Regions from separate parts of the Brachybacterium saurashtrense genome, predicted to be linked through region 2. Evidence: riboswitches for the same ligand, from Rfam matches in the RefSeq annotation. Region 2 holds a riboswitch; each other region holds the start of a gene.
The links. A riboswitch is a leader RNA that binds a small molecule or an ion and turns the genes downstream of it on or off. The one in region 2 is predicted to bind thiamine pyrophosphate.
Positions count from the first base shown of each region.

Region 1: another riboswitch for thiamine pyrophosphate. It lies ahead of DWV08_RS03140 (ECF transporter S component); the one in region 2 lies ahead of DWV08_RS11425 (bifunctional hydroxymethylpyrimidine kinase/phosphomethylpyrimidine kinase).
Region 3: another riboswitch for thiamine pyrophosphate. It lies ahead of DWV08_RS17285 (YkoF family thiamine/hydroxymethylpyrimidine-binding protein); the one in region 2 lies ahead of DWV08_RS11425 (bifunctional hydroxymethylpyrimidine kinase/phosphomethylpyrimidine kinase).

Region 1 is NZ_CP031356.1:697,714-703,927, reverse strand. It holds gene DWV08_RS03165 (endonuclease/exonuclease/phosphatase family protein) at 1-116, opposite strand, end outside; gene DWV08_RS03160 (ADP-ribosylglycohydrolase family protein) at 113-1,159, opposite strand; gene DWV08_RS03155 (hypothetical protein) at 1,256-2,050, shown strand; gene DWV08_RS03150 (M13 family metallopeptidase) at 2,149-4,179, shown strand; gene DWV08_RS03145 (hypothetical protein) at 4,176-4,742, shown strand; TPP riboswitch at 4,805-4,909, shown strand; gene DWV08_RS03140 (ECF transporter S component) at 4,954-5,535, shown strand; gene DWV08_RS03135 (ATP-binding cassette domain-containing protein) at 5,532-6,214, shown strand, end outside.
Region 2 is NZ_CP031356.1:2,500,190-2,506,403, forward strand. It holds gene DWV08_RS17300 (AAA family ATPase) at 1-303, opposite strand, end outside; gene DWV08_RS11415 (exonuclease SbcCD subunit D) at 300-1,478, opposite strand; gene DWV08_RS11420 (HNH endonuclease signature motif containing protein) at 1,604-3,316, opposite strand; TPP riboswitch at 3,652-3,744, shown strand; gene DWV08_RS11425 (bifunctional hydroxymethylpyrimidine kinase/phosphomethylpyrimidine kinase) at 3,735-5,531, shown strand; gene DWV08_RS11430 (MFS transporter) at 5,528-6,214, shown strand, end outside.
Region 3 is NZ_CP031356.1:2,010,111-2,016,324, forward strand. It holds gene DWV08_RS09145 (ATP-binding cassette domain-containing protein) at 1-341, opposite strand, end outside; gene DWV08_RS09150 (ECF transporter S component) at 466-1,203, opposite strand; gene DWV08_RS17285 (YkoF family thiamine/hydroxymethylpyrimidine-binding protein) at 1,200-1,904, opposite strand; TPP riboswitch at 1,936-2,044, opposite strand; gene DWV08_RS09160 (MBL fold metallo-hydrolase) at 2,044-2,778, opposite strand; gene purS (phosphoribosylformylglycinamidine synthase subunit PurS) at 2,955-3,227, shown strand; gene purQ (phosphoribosylformylglycinamidine synthase subunit PurQ) at 3,227-3,952, shown strand; gene DWV08_RS09175 (class I SAM-dependent methyltransferase) at 4,138-5,310, opposite strand; gene DWV08_RS09180 (pirin family protein) at 5,434-6,214, opposite strand, start outside.

The DNA.
Region 1 (6,214 bases), 1.8 Mb from region 2:
ACCGCCTCGATCAGCGCCGTCAGGTCCCCGCGCAGCTCGCACAGGTTCCAGGTGAGGATCCGCAGGTCCCAGCCGGTCCGGGCGGCGTCGGGAACGCCTGCCGCGGGCGCGCTCACGAGCCCGTCCTCTCCTCGTCCTCGACCATCGGGGAGATCACGCGCTCCACGAGCCCCTCGAGCTCGTCCACCTCGTAGCCGGGCCAGCCGAACAGGGTGCGACGCCATTCGGGCGGCACGGCCTTCGGCCCCAGCGCGGCGCCCATCAGCGCACCGGTGATGCAGGCGACGGTGTCGGTGTCGTACCCCGCCCGCACCGCCACCTCGAGCGCCCGGATCATGGCCTCGCGCTGGGCGAACTTGCCCGGCGGCAGCGGGAGCTCCCCCACCACGGCCGCCCAGGCCGCCTGGAACGCGCCCACCACCCAGCCGTTGCGGCGGAACATCACGGGGGTGGACTGCTCCGCCTCCTCGATCCGCTCGAGCCACGTCTCCCGATGCGCGGCGGGCACGTGCGCGAGCCCCGCCCGCACGTCGACCTCGCCGGTGCGGATCGCGTGCCGCACCGCGAGACCCCACAGCACGCTCGCCTCGACGGTGTCCGGGTGCACGTGTGTCATACGGCACACTGTGGTGACCGCCTCGACCGCGTCCTCCTCCGGGGAGAGCAGGTACGGCAGCACGGCGGCGTGCGCGCGCATCAGGGAGCCGTTGCCCGCCGAGGCCGGCAGCTGCTCGTGAGCGCTCGCGGCGGCCGCGCGGAAGTCCCTCGCCCGCGGGGCGTAGTGACCGTCCTCGCGGGCCAGATCCGCCGCGGTGCGGACCACGTGGGAGGTGAGCGTGCCGATGTCCGGGGTGCCCAGCGACCACGAGTACCACTCGCGCGCGATGTGGTCCTGGGCGCTCTCGGCGCGCAGGTCATGGGCGTCCGAGGCGGTCAGCGAGGCCTCCAGCACCACGATCGCCATCGCCGTGTCGTCGGTCCACTCGCCCACCTGCCAGTCGAGGACGCCGCCGCCGATCATCTCGATCTCCTCGGAGTCCGGCACCGGCGGCTGGAACTCGTAGGGCGCGCCGAGGGCGTCACCGGCGGCCGCCGCCACGACGGCGCCCGCCGCGCGCCGACGCTGCGCCGGGGTCAGTCCCTCGCCGCGGGGTGTCATCGCATCGGTCCTCACGAGCCCATCGTTCCACACGCACCCTGACCCTCAGCTCCGCTTTCACGCCCGGTACGCTGGTGGGGACCCAGAAGGAGCTCCATGACCGACACCCCCGCCGCCTCCACGGCGCACTGCGACGACCCCCACGACCACTCCGGCCACGACCATCCGCCCACCGGATCGGAGCTGGTGCGGGACCTCGTCAAGGGCCTGTCGATCCAGGCGCTGCTGATCCCGGCGCTGGGCGTCGTGCTGCTGCTGGCGATCCTGCCCTTCGCCCCCGTCACCCCGGTGCCGCTGCTGCTGGGCATCGCCCTGGGCGCCCTCCAGCTGATCTCCCTGGTGGCGACCAGCCTTTTCGTGGCCCGCACCCGCCGGCAGCTCGCGGTGAACCCGGGCCTGCTGGCCGTGCGCAGCGTGGTCGAGGAGGTGCTGCGCGTCGCCGCGGTGCTGCTGGCGGTGCTGCTGTGGCCGGCGGACCTCCGCACCGAGCTCGGGGTGTGGGTGGGCGCCGGCTGCGCCCTGGTGTGGCTGATCCTCGCCACCGCCCAGACCGTCGCCACCCGGCAGCGGATCGCCCGCCCGGGCGAGTGGTCCAAGGAGGCGATCTCCACCCTGCTGTCGCAGCGGGTGGGCGCCCGCTCCACAGTGCTGATGCGTCTGCTCGACGTCGCGGGCACCGTGATGTTCCAGGTGGGCGCGACGGTGCTGGTGATCCTCTCGCCCGTGCTGGTGATCGGCACGGCGGTGCTCTCGATCGGCATCGGCCTGTCCACGCTGGTGCTGCACCGCCGCCCGCCGGCCGACCGCGCCCGCAGCCCCTGGGCCTACGCCCCCGTGGGCCTGGGCCTGCTTGCCCTGGTGCTCGCCGTGCTCGGCATGCTCGCCCTGTGACCTCGCCGGCCCCCGCACCCGCGGCGCCGCGCACCCCGCCGCCCCGCTGACCCGCACACCCCGCTGACCCCGTACCGCACACCCCGCAGGAGCCGATGATGTCCGCTGCCCCCACGCCCGCCACCCGCCGCTCCGGCCTGTCCCTCGATCAGGTCGACGACGCCACCCGGATCCAGGACGACCTGTTCGGCCACGTCAACGGACGCTGGCTGCGCGAGCACGAGATGCCCGCGGACCGGTCCAGCGACGGGGCCTTCCACGCCCTGCGCGACCTCTCCGAGGAGCGGGTGCGGGAGATCGTCGAGGAGGCCGCGGACGACGCCGCCGCCCGCGACCTGCAGGGCACCGAGGTGCCGCGGACCGACCATGCCCGCGTGGGCGCGCTCTACCGGATGTTCATGGACACCGAGGCGATCGAGGCCGCCGGCATGGGAGTGCTCGAGGACCTGCTGGCCACGATCGCCGGCACCGAGGACCTCCCCGGCGTGGTGCGCACCATGGCCGCCCCGGACTCGGGCGCCTCCGCGCTGCTCTCCTACGTGTGGACCGATGACAAGGACTCCAGCAGCTACCAGGTGAAGATCCACCAGGGCGGCCTGGGCCTGCCCGACGAGTCCTACTACCGCGAGGACCGCTACGCCGAGATCCGCGAGGCCTACACCGCGCACCTGGCGGCCCTGGCCCGCCTGGCCGGGCTGCCCGGACGCGCCGGACTGCTCGACGGGGACGCCGAGGCGCTGGCCGCGGCGGTGAGGGACTTCGAGACCCGCCTGGCCGCCTGCCACGTGGACGTGGTGCGGGTGCGGGACCGGGAGAAGTCCTACAACCCGTTGGACGCCGAGGCCCGCCGCGCGCTCGCCCCCGCCTTCCCCTGGGACGCCTACATCGAGGGCACCGGCGCGCCGGCCGCCGCCTTCGAGGTGGTCTCGGTGGGTCAGCCCGAGTTCGTCGAGGCGGCGGCGGAGCTCCTGGCCGGCGAGGACCTGGCGGTGCTGCGCACCTGGCTGAGCCTGCACGCCGTCTCCGCCTACGCCCCCTACGGCCCTGCAGCCCTGGTGGAGGAGGACTTCGCCTTCACCGGCCGCACCCTCTCCGGCGCCGAGGAGCTGCGCGAGCGCTGGAAGCGCGGCGTCGCCTTCGTCGAGGGCGCGGTGGGCTTCGCCGTGGGCCGGGAGTACGTGGCCCGGCACTTCCCCGCCGCCCACAAGGAGCGCATGCTCGCGCTGGTGGACGCGCTGATGGACGCCTACCGCGACTCCATCGAGCAGCTCGACTGGATGACCCCGGCCACCCGCGAGAAGGCGCTCGCGAAGCTCGCCCGGTTCACCCCGAAGATCGGCTACCCGGAGCGGTGGCGGGACTACGACGGCCTGGAGATCGTGCCCGGGGACCTGGTCGCCACCGCGCGGGCGTCCCGCCGCTTCGAGGCAGCCTTCGAGTTCGCGAAGGTGGGCGGGCCGATCGACGAGACCGAGTGGCACATGACCCCGCAGACGGTCAACGCGTACTACAACCCCGGTCGCAACGAGATCGTGTTCCCCGCCGCGATCCTGCAGCCGCCCTTCTTCGACGCCGAGGCGGACGACGCCGTGAACTTCGGCGGGATCGGCGCGGTGATCGGCCACGAGGTGGGCCACGGCTTCGACGATCAGGGCTCGAAGTACGACGGCGAGGGCAACCTCGTCTCCTGGTGGACCTCCGAGGACCGCGAGGCCTTCGACGCCCGCGCCGCGCGCCTGATCACCCAGTACTCGGAGCTCTCCCCCCGCGAGCTCGACGACGACCACCGCGTCAACGGCGCGCTCACCATCGGCGAGAACATCGGCGACCTGGGCGGGCTCTCCATCGCGGTGAAGGCGTACCTGGGCAGCCGCGACGCCGAGGAGGTGGAGGCCGAGATCGACGGCTTCACCGGCCTGCAGCGGGTGTTCTGGTCCTGGGCCACCGTGTGGCGGGGCCGCAACCGCACCCAGGAGGCGATCCGCCGCCTCGCCGTGGATCCCCACGCCCCGATGGAGTTCCGCTGCAACACCGTCGCCGGCCACCTGGAGGAGTTCCACACCGCCTTCGACGTGCGCGAGGGAGACGGCATGTACCGCGCACCCGAGGAGCGGGTGGCGATCTGGTGAGGCCCGAGCCGCCGTTCTACGTGGGCCGCACCCGCGCCTCCTCCATCGGCTGGACCCGGATCGGGATCACCCTGGCGGCCGGGGCGGTGCTCGTGGTGCTGATGGCGCAGCGCTCCACGCCGCTGGGAGCGCTGCTGGTCGCGGCGCTGTTCGGGGCGCTGGCGCTGTGGACCTGGATGGGGCAGAGCACCCGCTTCGTCGTCGACGAGCACGGGGTCACCGTGAGCCTGGGCGGGTTCCTGCCCCGCCGGCCCTGGCCGCTGGAGGACTTCCGCACCGTGCAGCTGCGAGAGCTGCCGCAGTCCCGGGTGGGCGTGACGCTGGGCGGCTACGGCTGGCGGCGCGGCCGGGCCAGCACCCCGCAGCCGTCCGAGCTCACCCCCGTGGGCGACAGGAAGATCTACACCGTCGACGCCCTGCAGCGGCCGTACCGGATGCTCGTGACCCGCCCCGGCACCATGGTGGAGATGATGGGACGCGGGGAGACCTGCTACATCCTCTCCCCCGAGGACCCGCAGGCGACCGCCGAGGCGATCGACCAGGCGCTGCGCGCCCGGCGGTGACCCGTCCCCCGCTCCGCCGCGGCGCCGGGACCGCGGCGGAGCGGGTAGACTGAGGGTTCGTCATCCGCTGACAGGGGAGCACCACCAGGGTGCTGAGAGTGCGCGCAGCGCAGACCCTCGAACCTGATCCGGTTCACACCGGCGTAGGGAGTCGGGATTTCCGCGGCAGGCCGTCGGCGTGCCGTGCCCCTTCCGGTTGGAAGGAGAAGTGATGACTCGATTCCGCACCGTGGACCTGCTGGTCACCGTGCTCATCGGCGCCGCCTTCGGCGTCGCGTTCCTCGGCTACGGCCAGCTCTACACCCTCATCAGCCCGCTCACCGCCGCGTTCAAGCCCGCCGAGGGTCTGCTGGCGGGGATCTGGTTCCTGCCCGCGATGCTGGCGGCGCTGATCGTGCGCAAGCCCGGCGCCGCGCTGCTGGCGGAGATGATCGCCGCCGTGCTGGAGATGCTGCTGGGCGGCCAGTGGGGCTGGGGCACGGTGGTCTCGGGCCTGCTGCAGGGCGGCGGCGTGGAGCTCGCCTTCCTCCTCACCCGCTACCGCCGCTACACCCTGCCGGTCGCGATCCTCGGCGGCGTGCTCGCCGCGGGGCTCGAATGGGTGTGGGAGCGGTTCGCCTACTACCCGGAGATGAGCGGCCTGTACGCCGGCGCGATGCTCGGCTTCTTCCTGCTCTCCGGCGCGGTGCTGTGCGGGGTGCTGGGCTGGGTCGCGGCCCGGGCCCTCACCGCCACCGGCGCGGTCGACTCCCTGGCCGCGGGCCGGGAACGCGCCCGCGCCGCCCAGGCCTGACCGGGCGGTCCCCGATCGCCCCCGCCGCCGCCCCTCCCGCGACCGCCCTGCACCTGGACGGTCTGCGCTGGCGACCGCTGACCCGCCGGGAGCCGACCATCGCCGGGCTCGATCTCGAGATCCCCGCCGGTCAGCGGGTGCTGCTCGCGGGCGCGAGCGGCAGCGGGAAGTCGACGGTGCTGCGCGCCCTCGCCGGTCTCCTCGACCCGGAGGACGGCGAGGGCACGGCGCTGCGGGAGCCGCCGGAACGGGCCGGGGAGGCCGGGCTCCTGCTGCAGAACCCCGCCCACGCGATGGTCGCGGCGACCACGCACCGCGAGGCCTGCTTCGGCCCCGAGAACGCGGCCCTGCCCCGGCCCGAGATCCACGAGCGCGCCGCGGCCGCCCTGGCGGCGGCGAAGGTGGGGGTGGCGCCGTCGCGCCCGCCGCTCGACGCTTCCGGCGGCCAGCAGCAGCGGATCGCCCTGGCCGGCACGCTCGCCCTGGACCCCTCGCTGCTGCTGCTCGACGAGCCCACCAGCATGCTCGACGAGGAGACCGCGGAGCAGGTGCGCGAGGCGATCCTCGCCGCCGCCCGCGACGCCACGCTCGTGCTCGCGGAGCACCGGCTGGGACCGTGGCTGGAGCACATGGACCGCCTGGTGGTGCTCGGACCGCAGGCGCGGGTGCTGGCCGACGG
Region 2 (6,214 bases):
GGGGCGCTGGAACTCGGGCTGGCGCCGCACGCGGTGCAGTCCGGAGGAGGTCTCGAACACGAGGTCGACCACGCTGGGCTGGGTGGGCGCGGCGAACTGGGAGCGGATCCGATCGGCGCTGGTGGCGGAGCCTGCGACGTGGCCGTACAGGGCGTAGACGATCGCGTCGAGGATCGTGGACTTCCCGGACCCGGTGGGGCCCTCGAGCAGGAACGTGCCGGAGGCGCCGAGGGCGGCGAAGTCGATCTCGACCGTGCCGGCGAAGGGCCCGATCCCCGTCATGCGCAGGTGGTGGAGCTTCACGAGGCCTCCTGCCGACGGCGCACGGCAGTGTAGGCGCGCTCGAGCACGTCGTGCTCCGCCTCGGTGGGGTCGCCGCCGGTGACGTGGGCGAGGAACTCGTCCATCACCTCCAGCGGGTCCTGCTCGCGGCGCACCACGGGGGTGCCCTCCCTCGCCTCCCGCCCCTCGGGCGCGTACTCGGTGAGCAGCAGGTACGGGAAGGCCTCGCGCAGCTGCTCCTGCAGGTGGGCGGGGCGCGCGGGGTCGGTGACGACGGCCTTCAGCCAGTCGCCGCCGTGCTCGTCGCGGCGGGCGAGGATCTCGGCGAGGGTGCCGCGCAGCTGGGTGAGTCGGCGCGGGACGGGGGTGGCGAGGCGCCGCACCTCGACCTGGGCCCGCTCCCCGTCGGCGCCGGGCGCTCCCAGGTCGATGAGGAGCACGGACTTGCGGTGGTTCCGCTCGGAGAAGGAGAAGGCCAGCGGCGAGCCGGAGTACCAGGCGGGGGCACCGACGGCGGCGGTGAGGTCTTGACAGCCGTGGAGGTGCCCGAGGGCGAGGTAGTCGATGCCGCGCAGCACCCCGGCGGGCACGGAGTCGACGCCGCCGACGGAGAGGTCGCGTTCGGAGTCGCTGGCCTCGCCGCCGGTGACGAAGGTGTGGGCGAGCACCACGGTGCGGGCGCCGGGGTGGGCGGCGGCGCGCTCCCGCACGCGGTCGAGGGCGGCACGGGTGACGGCCTCGTGGCTGCGGGCCAGCGGCTCCTCGCCCTCGCCGGCCAGTTCGGTGCGGGCACGGTCCGGCTCGAGGTAGGGCAGGCCGAAGAACAGCACCTCGCCGTGCTCGTCGTGCACGGAGACGGGGTGCTCAATGCCGGGCACGTCGGTGAGGAGGTGCACGCCCGCCCGCATGAGGCCGCGGCCGAAGCCGAGCCGCTCCGGGGAGTCGTGGTTCCCGGAGGTGAGCACCACGGTGGCACCGGTGGCCGCGAGCCGCGCCAGGGCGTCATCCAGCAGCGTCACGCTGGTCACGGCCGGCACCGCGCGGTCGTAGACGTCACCGGGGATCACCACCACGTCCACCTGCTCCGCGGTGACGAGCTCCACCAGCCAGTCGAGGAAGGCGGCCTGGTGCGCGTGGAGGTCCACCTTGTGCAGGGTGCGCCCCAGGTGCCAGTCCGAGGTGTGCAGGATCTTCATGGCCCCGAGCCTACGAGCGCGGGCCGACATCCGAGGCCGCCGTGCACAGTGCGCAGGCGGCGGGCGGGTTCGGACGGGTCCGATCCGGCGAGGACGGCATCGGCGAAGCGGCCACCGGGCCCCGGTCAGAAGGGCGGTGGATCCTCCCCGTCCGGGCCGCGGGGCGGAGGCGCGACGCCGTGCGGCTCGACCCCGGGGTCCTCGCGGCCGGTCGGCGCCGGGTCGAGAGTGGGAGCCGAGCGGCCGGAGCCGACGGGAGCCGGATCGACGGGAGCCGGATCGACGGGAGCCGGATCGACGGGAGCCCGATCGACGGGAGCGGGCTCGAAGGGGGCGGATCCGGCCCGGGTGCCGCGCAGGAAGCTGGTCCAAGCGGCGGTGAGGACGTCCACCATGTGCAGGCTCGCGGTGTCGAGGTCATCGATCGCGGTGACGGCATCCCCGCTGTCGCCGATCCGCCACCGGGTGCGACCCGGTTCGCGTGCCGGGGTGGGGATCCGAGTGGGGTCCAGCAGGCCGGCCGTCTTGTCGAGGTGGTGCTGCCAGCACAGCAGGTGCAGGTTCTCGATCTCGGTGAGCCCGCCCTCGCCGGGGGTGCCGCGGCGGCACTCCTCGATGTGGTCGCACTCGGAGGCCCAGGAGCTGGGCCGGGCGCAACCGGGCACGGCGCACTGGGCGTGGCGCAGTCGGAGGTGCTCGAGCATCGCGGGTGTGGGCGTGTACCGCTCCGCCGGGAGCGGCAGGAAGGCGCCGCTGGAAGCGTCGGTGAGCACGCGGTACCAGTCGTCGGCGGTGCCGGCGAGCGAGCGGGCCAGGGTGGCGGGTAGCGGCGTGGCCCCGTCGAGCATAGCGGGCTCGTCGGAGGCGCCGAGCAGGGTGAGCGCGGGGACGGTGACGTTCAGCCGGAACCGCTCGGCGGGGACGGAGACGCCGTCCAGGTCCAGTTCGGCACCGTCCATCAGCTGGTAGCGCAGGCGGGACAGCGGCAGCGCGCGGCCGGTCTCCCGCGCGATGCCGTCGGGATCGTGGGGGATCTCGGTGCCGTCGCGCAGGGCGGCGCGCTGCTCGGCCTGGATGGCGCGGGCGGAATCGTCGAGCCGCTTCCACCGGGCGAGGACATCCGGGATCGGGCCGGTGATGCTGAGGGTGCCGGTGCCTGGTTCCGGCCCGGGCAGCAGCTGGACGGAGCGTTCCAGCGCGACCACGGGATCCGGTGTTCTCTCACGATCGCGCAGATGGTCGACCAGCGCCCGCAGAAGGGTGAAGAATCGCTCCGGGGAGATGTCCATCGACCAGGTGGAGAGGATCATGTCGAGATCGCGGCGAGAACTGTCGGAGAGGTTCCGCGAGGCTTTCATGAGGCGTTGGAACCACGGCCCAGGCATGATCCCCTCCTCGAGGCGAGCAATGGCACGAGGGAAGAGGTGCACGGCCTGGTAGGCGTCTCGCAGACGCCACGAAGCGGCACTGCGCGTCACCCGGAGTGCGAGCGCCGCCCGGAGGGTGTCCACCTCGTCCATCTCGGCGACCTCCTCGTACTCGCCCTCGTGCGCGTGGAGCTCGGCGAGGGCGCGGTACTCCTCGGCGAGGTGGCGCCCGGCGGCCCACTGCGCATCCCAGACACGTTGCACAGCGGTGCTGAGCTGGGGGTCCTCCTCGCTCCTGCCGCGGCACAGAAGGGCGTCCCGCGTGAGCTCCCGCTGTGCGCGGACGTGGCGCAGTCGCTCGGGGAGCGCGGCGAGCAGCGCCGCCTCGTCGGGGCGCTCGTCGGGACTCTCGCCGGCCCACTTGCTGGGCTCCTCATCGAACTTCTCGCCGTCATCGCGTTCCAGATCCATCCCTTCCACCCCCTTTTGCCGCTCGTCCCGTGCAGTGCGGATCGCCCCTGCGGTGCTTCTCCTATCTGCCTCTCATCGTATTGGCGACCACCGACAGACAAAAGACTCTCCCTCCGATTGTGGATACCTGGCGAGCGCCTCGCGTGGCATTGTGGAAAACCAGTTCGGCATATCCCCAGAACACACGCGCCGCGCCACACAGGAACCGCTTCTCCTCCCCATCGCCAGATATCCACAATTCTCGGTGCGGTCGCCGTGTGCGAGATCGCGGGCCGCGGGCCGGCTCCCGCCGACGGACGCCTCACCGGGCACCCCGCCGCCGTGACCTACACTCGGCGGCGGACACGGGGTGCGCCGAGCGCGCTGAGATCACACCCGTGGAACCTGATCTAGTTCGTACTAGCGAAGGGATGTCCGCATGAGTTCGGATCCTTGCACCCAGTTCCCGCCTGCCCCCGCCCCGTCGGCCGCCGGCCCCGCGCCCCGAGGCGCCGCCTCCCTCCCCCGCGTGCTCTCCATCGCGGGCACGGATCCCACCGGCGGCGCCGGCACCGCGGCGGACCTGAAGTCGATCGTCGCGGCCGGCGGCTACGCGATGAGCGTGGTGACCTCGGTGGTCGCGCAGAACACCCACGGGGTGCGCGCGATCCACGTCCCGCCGCGGCAGACTCTCGCCGCGCAGCTCGAGGCGGTCTCCGACGATGTGCAGCTGGAGGCGGTGAAGACCGGCATGCTCGGCACCGTCGAGGTGATCGAGACGGTCTCCGCCTGGGTGCAGGCGCACCCGCCACAGGTGCTGGTGGTGGACCCGGTGATGGTGGCCAGCAGCGGCGACCGCCTGCTGGAGCCGGAGGCGGAGCAGGCGATGCTCCGCTTCTGCGAGCTCGCCACGGTGGTCACCCCGAACATCGACGAGCTCGGCGTGCTCACCGGCTCCCCGCGGGCGCGCACCGAGGCCGAGGCGTTCGCGCAGGCCCGGCGCTGGGCCGCCCGCACCCAGGTGGCCGTGGTGGTGAAGACCGGCCACCTCGAGGCCGAGGAGGTCGCCAACACCTGGATCGCCCCGGACGGCACGGAGCACCGGGTGCGCTCGCGACGCGTGGAGACCACCAGCACCCACGGCACCGGCTGCTCGCTCTCCTCCGCGCTGGCCACCCGGCTGGGCGCCGGCCACTCCCTCGCCGCGGCGCTGACCTGGGCGACCGGCTGGCTGCACGAGGCCGTGGAGCACGGGGCGGCGCTGCAGGTGGGCAGCGGGCACGGCCCGGTCGACCACGGGCATCAGGGGCGGCGGCTCGCGGCGGCGGGCTCGGCCGCGCCCTGGCTCACGGACGATGCGGTGCCGCAGCGCTGGGAGCACCCGGCACAGCTCGCGGCGGCCGACGGGGACGCCGTGCGCGGCACCGTCGTGCCCGCGGTGGTACCGCCTGCCGGGCCGTGGACGGAGGCGCTGTGGGCGGCGGGCTCGCCGCTCGCGGCCGAGATCTCCCGCTCCGGGTTCGTGCGCGCGCTGATCGACGGCAGCCTCCCCGAGCAGCAGTTCTCCTTCTACCTCGCGCAGGACGCCCACTACCTGCTGCGTTACTCCCGTGCGCTGGCGGCGCTCGGCGAGTCCTCGACCGACGCCGACGCCCGCGCGTTCTGGGCCGCGTCCGCGCAGGAGTGCCTCACCGTGGAGATGGCGCTGCACCATGACTGGCTGGCCAGCCGGCCGCACGCGGCGCAAGTGCCGGTGGGCCCGGTGACCAGCGCCTACACCGACTTCCTGCTGGCCCGGGCGCTGGGCTCCCCCACCGTGGTGGGGGCGGCCGCGGCGCTGCCGTGCTTCTGGCTGTACGCCCAGGTGGGCGCGGATCTCGACGAGGTCGCGCCCACGCATCCCTACGCCGCCTGGCTGGAGACGTACCGCGATCCCGGCTTTGTGGAGGGGGTGGCGGGGGCGCTGGCCGTGGTCGAGGCGGAGCTCGCCGCCGCCGATCCCGCCGAGCGCGCCGAGGCCGCCCGCGACTTCCTGCTGGCCTGCCGGCACGAGCTGGAGTTCTTCGAGCAGGCCCGACGGGTCGAGGTCGGGACGGCCGACGGGGCGGGCGCCGGCGGGGCGGGCGCCGACGGGGCGGGCGCCGACGGGGCAGGCGCCGGCGCCGATGCGGCCGACGGGCCGTCTGCCGACGAGCCCGCGACGACCGCCGCGCCGACGGTCGGTGCCGCCCGATGAGCGCCGCACGGACCTCCGCCACCCCCGCCGCCTCCGGCACGCCCGGCACGCCTGCCCCCTCCGCCGCGCCCACCGGCACCGCCGCGCTGCCGCCGGAGGGCCGGGCCGCGCTGCGCGCCGGGGTGGTGGGCAACCTGGTCGACAACATCCACGTGTTCCTGCCGGTCACGGCGCTGGCACCGGCGATGCTGGTGCTCGCCGGGCCGGGCGCGGCGGCATCCACCGGCGCGCTGATCATCATCGCGATGCTGATGGGTCGGCCCGTCGGCGGCGTGGTGTTCGGCCGCATCTCGGACCGGCTGGGCCGCACCCGCACCACCCGGATCGCGATCGGCGGCACCGCCCTGTGCGCGGCCGCGATCGCGGCGGTGCCCTCGCACGAGGTGCTGGGCGCGGGCACGGTCGCGCTGATCCTGCTGCTGCGCTTCCTGGGCGGGATCTTCGTGGCCGGCGAGTACTCGGCCGCGATCCCGCTGGCGATGGAGTGGTCCGCGCCGCGCCGACGCGGGCTGATGAGCGGGCTGATCCTGTCGATGGCGCCGTGGGCGCAGGCGCTGGTCGCCTTCTCCGTGGCGGTGCTGCTGGCGGTGCTGGGGCCCGAGCAGTATGCGCTGTGGGGCTGGCGGGCGCTGTTCGCGGCCGGGGCGCTGCTCTCGCTGGGCATGCTCGTGTACTACCGGCGC
Region 3 (6,214 bases), 490 kb from region 2:
GCGCGCACCCGCGCGCCGATCTCCCCGGGCGGCACGCAGCGGCTCTCGAGCGGCAGCGCGACGTCGTCCGCGACCTGCGGGAGGCAGACCCCGTCGGCCGGGTCCTGGCCCAGCATGCCCACCACCTCGGCGGTGGCACGCACCCCCTCGGCGACCGGGTCGATCCCGCCCACCCGCAGCGAGCCGGTGACCCGGCCGCGGCGGTGCGAGGGGACGGCCCCGGCGAGGGTGCGCAGCAGGGTGGACTTGCCGCTGCCGCTGGGGCCGAGCACCAGCACCTGCTCCCCGGGCGCGACGGTGCCCGTCCACGGCCCCACGCCGTCCCCCGAGGGCAGCACCACCTCGAGGTCCCTCGCCTCGACGAGGGGCGGAGGGACGGGCCCGGTGGACGGGGCGGCCGCTCGTCCGGCTACCGCTCGTCCGGCGGCCGCACGTCCGGTGGCCGCCGCGGGCAGGGCGCGGGCCTCAGCGGACACGGCGCTGCGGAATCCCGTCGTCCCCGTGCCCCGTGCCGTCACCGGCGCCCGGCCCCGCGGCCTCCTGCGCCGCAGCGGCACCGATGGCGAAGTTCGCGAGCACGCCGGTGCGCTCCAGCGCCCGCACGATCACCTTCGCGAGCAGTCCGCCCAGCACGATCCCGGAGACCACCTGCATCCCCAGTCGCAGGGTGAGCAGATCCTGCCCGTACCAGCCCATCCGGTACGCGGTCCAGAAGAACACCAGGCCCGCGCCGAGCGCGCCGGAGGCGGCGAACACGCCCCAGCCGAAGCGGCGGTAGCGGGTGAGCGCGAAGGGGATCTCGCTGCCCAGGCCCTGCAGCGCCGCCGAGAGCACCAGGAGCGGCCCCACGGGACTGCCGAGGAACACCACCTCGATCACCGCGGCGAGCAGCTCGGCGAGGATCCCCACGCCGGGGCGGCGCAGGATCGCCAGCGCGATGGGGGCCACCAGCAGCCAGGAGCCGAACAGGACGTGCTGAGCGAGGTCCCCGGCGGGGCCCATCGCGATCGCGAGGCCGTTCCAGGCCTGCACGAACACCCAGTACAGGAAGCCGAACACCACACCCAGCACCACCACCAGCACGATCTCGCGCAGGCTCAGTCGGGGGCGGCGCGTCGTGGGCGAGGCCGTGTGCGGTGCGGGGGCCGGGGCGGGGGCGCCGCCGGCGGGGCCTCGGTCGGGGGCGGGTCGGAGGTCGCTCATCGGGTGCCCTCCTCGATCTCGCGCACCTCGTGGGAGGGGCTGTTCAGGGAGAGCGTGAGGTGGCTGGTGACGTGCTGGACGCTGCGCCCCACCAGCAGCCATCCCGCCACGGCGGTGGCGATCACCTCGCCGACGTCCCCCTCGAGGCGGGTCGCGAAGTGCTCGGAGCCGCGGAAGGTGCCGAGCTCCCGGGCGTGGTCGATGGCGGCGTGGATGTCGCGCATGTGGTCGGGGGCGGTGCCGTCGGCGGCGACCTGATCGGCGAGCGGGTACAGCGACCACTCCGCGGAGGCGAAGCGGCCGGTGCGGCGCGGGGCGGGCACCTCGGTGGCGCGCGGCCCGGCGCCTGCGGGCAGCGCGCACGCCACCTCGCCGGGGCAGCCGCGGGACAGGGTCACGGTGAGGGCGGCGTGGTGCTCGGTGCGGGCGAGGTCCTCGGCGAGGTCGATGAGGACGCGCTGCAGGTGCACCTCGTGGCCGCCGAAGTAGGTGGAGACGTCACCGGTCTCGCGCACCAGGCCGGTGGTGTCGAGGCGGGAGAGGATGTCCACCAGCACTCGGGCGTAGTCCTCGGACATCACGGCGGCGGTGACGCGCGCACCCACCCCGAAGCCGAGTGGCGTGGCGGTGGGGTCCGCGGGCGCGGTGGGGTGGAGCGGGGGTGCAGGGGTGCCGGCAGGGGTGGGTGTCACGGGGTCCATGCCTTCCTCAGCGGGCACGGACGCGAGACGACGGTCGCCTGGCGGAGCTTCCTGCGCCGGCATGATCCGGGTCAGGTTCTACGGTCGGAGTTGGAGAACTCCCTCTCAGCCCGGCTCACCGGACTCCCGTGCACGCCGCTCAGCCTAGTCCGTCGGCGGGGATCTCGACGACGCCGCCCTCGGGCCAGTCCCGCACCTCGGTGCCCTCGGGGGCGAGGTTCGTCGACTGCCGCAGGTAGATCGGGCGGCCGGCGTCGCTGACGATCGCGTCGTGCACCGGCAGTGCGAGGCGCGGGCCGACGGCGCGGAGGAAGTCGATGGTCTCGGCCATCTTCGACCAGGGGGCGGTGACCGCGACCGCGAGCGCGTCGATGCCGTGGAAGGCGGGGACCGGTTCGAGGGAGTCCCCGGTGATGCCCAGTCGGGGCCCGTCGCCGGCGGCGAGCACCAGGCCGCAGTTGCCCACGCGGGGGATGTCCGGGTGGATGATCGCGTGCCGGCCGCCGACCGCCTCGATCCGCACCGGCGGTGCGTCCGCGGCGGCGGGCAGCTCGTGCACGTCCCCGGCGGCGAGCGGCATCAGGTGCGCGGAGGGGATCGCGGCGGCGCCGTCGGCGGCCTCGGCCAGCAGCGCGGCGGTCTCCGGCTCGGCGATCACCGCGGCCTCCGGGGCGTGTGCGCGCACCTCGTCGAGCAGGCCGCGGTCGAGGTGATCGGGGTGCTGGTGGGTGACCAGCACGGCGTCGATCCCGGCGAGCACGTCCCCGCCGAGGGCGCGCACGGCCTCGCCGCTGAAGCTTCCCGGGTCGATGAGCAGGCGCCTGCCGGCGGTCTCCACCAGCAGGCAGGAGTGGACGAGGTGGCGGATCTTCATCGGGACCTCCCGGGAGTGCGCGACGGTGTCCCTCCGAACCTATCGCCGTGGGCGGCCCGGTGCCCAGGCCCGCGGTGGGCGCGGCCGCGCCGCACGGCCGCGGCTCGGTAGCATGGGGGCGTCGTCCTCACCCGTCAGGACCGCATCCCGCGTCCCCCGTCCCCAGGAGAGCCCCCATGCCACGAGTCGTGGTCCACGTCATGCCCAAGCCGGAGATCCTCGACCCGCAGGGCAAGGCCGTCGCCGCCGCGCTCCCCCGCCTCGGCTTCGAGGGCATCGCCTCGGTGCGCCAGGGCAAGCGGTTCGAGCTCGAGGTCGAGGGCGAGGTCACCGAGACGGTGCTCGCCTCCCTCCGCGAGGCGGCGGAGACCCTGCTGTCCAACCCGGTGATCGAGGACGTCGTCGCGATCGACGTCGAGGACGCGGCCGAGGGGAAGGCGCAGGCCTGATGCGGATCGGTGTGGTGACCTTCCCGGGCACGCTCGACGACCGGGACGCGCTGCGCGCGGTGCGGCTCGGCGGCGCCGAGCCGGTGGCGCTGTGGCACGGCGACGACGATCTGCACGGCGTCGACGCGGTGGTGCTGCCCGGCGGCTTCTCCTACGGCGACTACCTGCGGGCCGGGGCGATCAGCCGCTTCGCGCCGGTCATGGAGAAGGTGGTCGACGCCGCGCAGGGCGGCATGCCGGTGCTGGGCATCTGCAACGGCTTCCAGGTGCTGTGCGAGACGCACCTGCTGCCCGGCGCGATGATCAAGAACGCGCACCGCGCGTTCATCTGCCGCGACCAGCCGCTGCGGGTGGAGAACGTGCGCACCGCCTGGACCGCCGACTACCAGGCCGACCAGGTGATCCGGATCCCGCTGAAGAACCAGGACGGCCAGTACGTGGCCGACGAGCGCACCCTCGCCCAGCTCGAGGAGGAGGGCCGCGTGGTGTTCCGCTACGCCGCCGGGGCCACGCACGGCCCGGCCGGCTTCGAGCAGAACCCCAACGGCTCCCGCCACGACATCGCCGGCATCACCAACGCCGCCGGGAACGTGGTGGGCCTGATGCCGCACCCGGAGCACGCGGTCGAGGCCGGCTTCGGCCCGGACGAGCCGGGCGCGGGCACCCGCACCGGCACCGACGGCCTGGGCATGTTCACCTCGGTGCTGCGCAGCCTGGTGGCCTGAGCGGCCGGGCGCCGGGCGCTGCCCCTCGCGCACGCGTGCCGCGCACGGCCTACCGCGCACTGAACAGCCCGCTCACGAACCACCTCCGACGAGGACCTGGTTCGTGAGCGGGCTGTTGCGTCGCAGGCAGCCGTGCGGGCGGCGGTGGCAGCGTCGTACGGCGCTGCGCCGTGGGCGGGCGGGGGTCAGCGGGTGGCGCTGAGCACCGTGAAGCGGCGGTCGCGGGCGCGCTGGCGCACTGCGCCGACGCGGGACTCCAGCTCGGGCCGGTAGCGCAGGTGGGAGTTGTGCACGAACCACAGCTGTCCTCCGGGGCGCAGCACCCGGGCGGCGGCGTCGAGCAGGCCCTGCACGAGCGTCGCGTCCACGGCGGTGCCGTCGTGGAAGGGCGGGTTCAGCAGCACCAGGTCGGCGCTGCCGTCGGCGTGCTGTGCGAGCGACTCCTCCCAGCTCACCTCCACCCCGTCGCGGTCCAGCCCGGAAGCGGCGAGGGTCGCACGGGTCGAGACGACCGCCTCGGCGTCGTCGTCGCTGCCCCTCACATGGGCCTCCGGGAACGCGGCGGCGAGGTACGCGGTGAGCAGCCCGTTGCCGCAGCCGAGGTCCACGGCCCGCTCCGCGGGGATCTCCCCGGCCACCAGCGCCTCGTCGAGTGCGCCGAGCAGCAGGAGCGAGCCGGCGTCGGCCCGGGCCCCGCCGAACACACCGCCGACCCCGCGCAGCGCGAGGGAGCGCTCCTCGCCGTGCACGGCGACGTGCACCTCGTCCGCGGCCGGCGCGGCGGGTTCGACGTCCGGCCGCGGCTCCGAGGCGAGCAGTGCGCGGGACTTGCCGAGCCCGCGCGATCCGTGCACCTCGGCGAAGGCGGTGGCGAGGACGTCGTTCTGCGAGCGGGTCATGTGCTTCACCCGGCCGCCGGCGATGAGCGTGAGATCCGACCGCCCGCTGCGCGCGGCGAGAGCGGCGAGGCGCCGGGCGAGGTCCTCGAGCGCGGCGAGGGACTTCGGCAGTCGGGCGAGGACCAGGTGCGCCTCGGCCCCTGCGGCGAACTCCTCGAGCGGGGCGGGCTCGGTGCCCGTGGGGAGCACGAGTCGCCCGTCGGCGAGCGCCTCGGGCAGCTGCGCGGCGAGCGCAGCCGTCTCCGCGCGCGAGGTGCTCCAGGAGAGCACCCGCGCCTCGGGATGCTCGGCGACGAGCTCAAGCGCGGCGGCGGTGAGCGCGCCGGTGGTGTCGCCGACGACGAGCAGGTCGCAGGGGCAGCCGGTCCCGCCCTCCTCCTCGGCGGCGCGCAGGATCACCCGCTCGGTCTGGTCGAGGGCGGGAATGCCGGGGACGGGCGAGGGATCGGCGATGCTCACAGGAACCTTCTGTCGGGGTCGGGACGGGTCGGGACGGGTCGGGACGGGTGGGGTGCGGAGGGACAGGAGAGACGGCGGGCGGAGCAGGCGTGGGCCGCCGCCGGTGGGCCTCGGGGCGTCCGCTCAGGCGGGCAGTCCGCGCCGGCCGCGGGGGCGCAGGCGTCCGTGCGGCAAGGCCGGGGCCGGCAACGCCGCGGGGGTGTGCGGGGCGAAGGGGCCGAACTGCTCGGCGTCCTCCGCCAGTCCCCCGCGCTCCCGGACGACCTCCGCGATCGGGGCCTGCGCCAGAGCCGGCTCGGCGCCGATCTCGGCCTGGTAGCGGGCGCGGAAGGCGGCGATCTCCTCGTGGGTGCGGCCCACGAAGTTCCACCACATCACGATGTCCTCGCCCAGGGGCTCCCCGCCGAGCAGCACGGCCCGCAGGTCCTCCTCGTCGGTCACCGTGATCTCGAGGTGGTCCGCCCCGTCGGGCAGCACCACCAGCTCGCGCGGAGAAACCTCGCACGCCCGCTCCCCCGCCCGGAGCCCGGCCGTTCCGCGGTCCACGAGCAGGCCGTGCTCGTGCCCGGGATCCAGGTGGAGCCGCAGCGTGCTCCCGGCGCGCACCTCGAGCTGGGCCATGCCGAGCGCGGTATCGGTGACCACGGGGCTGTGGTCCTCGAGCAGATCACCCTCCCCGTCCACGGCGTGCAGCGTGCCCAGGCCCACGCGGGCACGGGCGGTGCCGGTGGCGACCTCGGCCGGGGTGTGGACGCTGAACTCCCGGTCGCGGAACCGGGCACGGTCCGGGAGGGCGTACCAGAGCTGGACGCCGTGGAGCACCGTGGTGTCGAGCGTGGAGAACTCGGAGTGGGTGATGCCGGCGCCGGCGACCATGAGGTCCACGTCGCCGGGCCGCACCAGG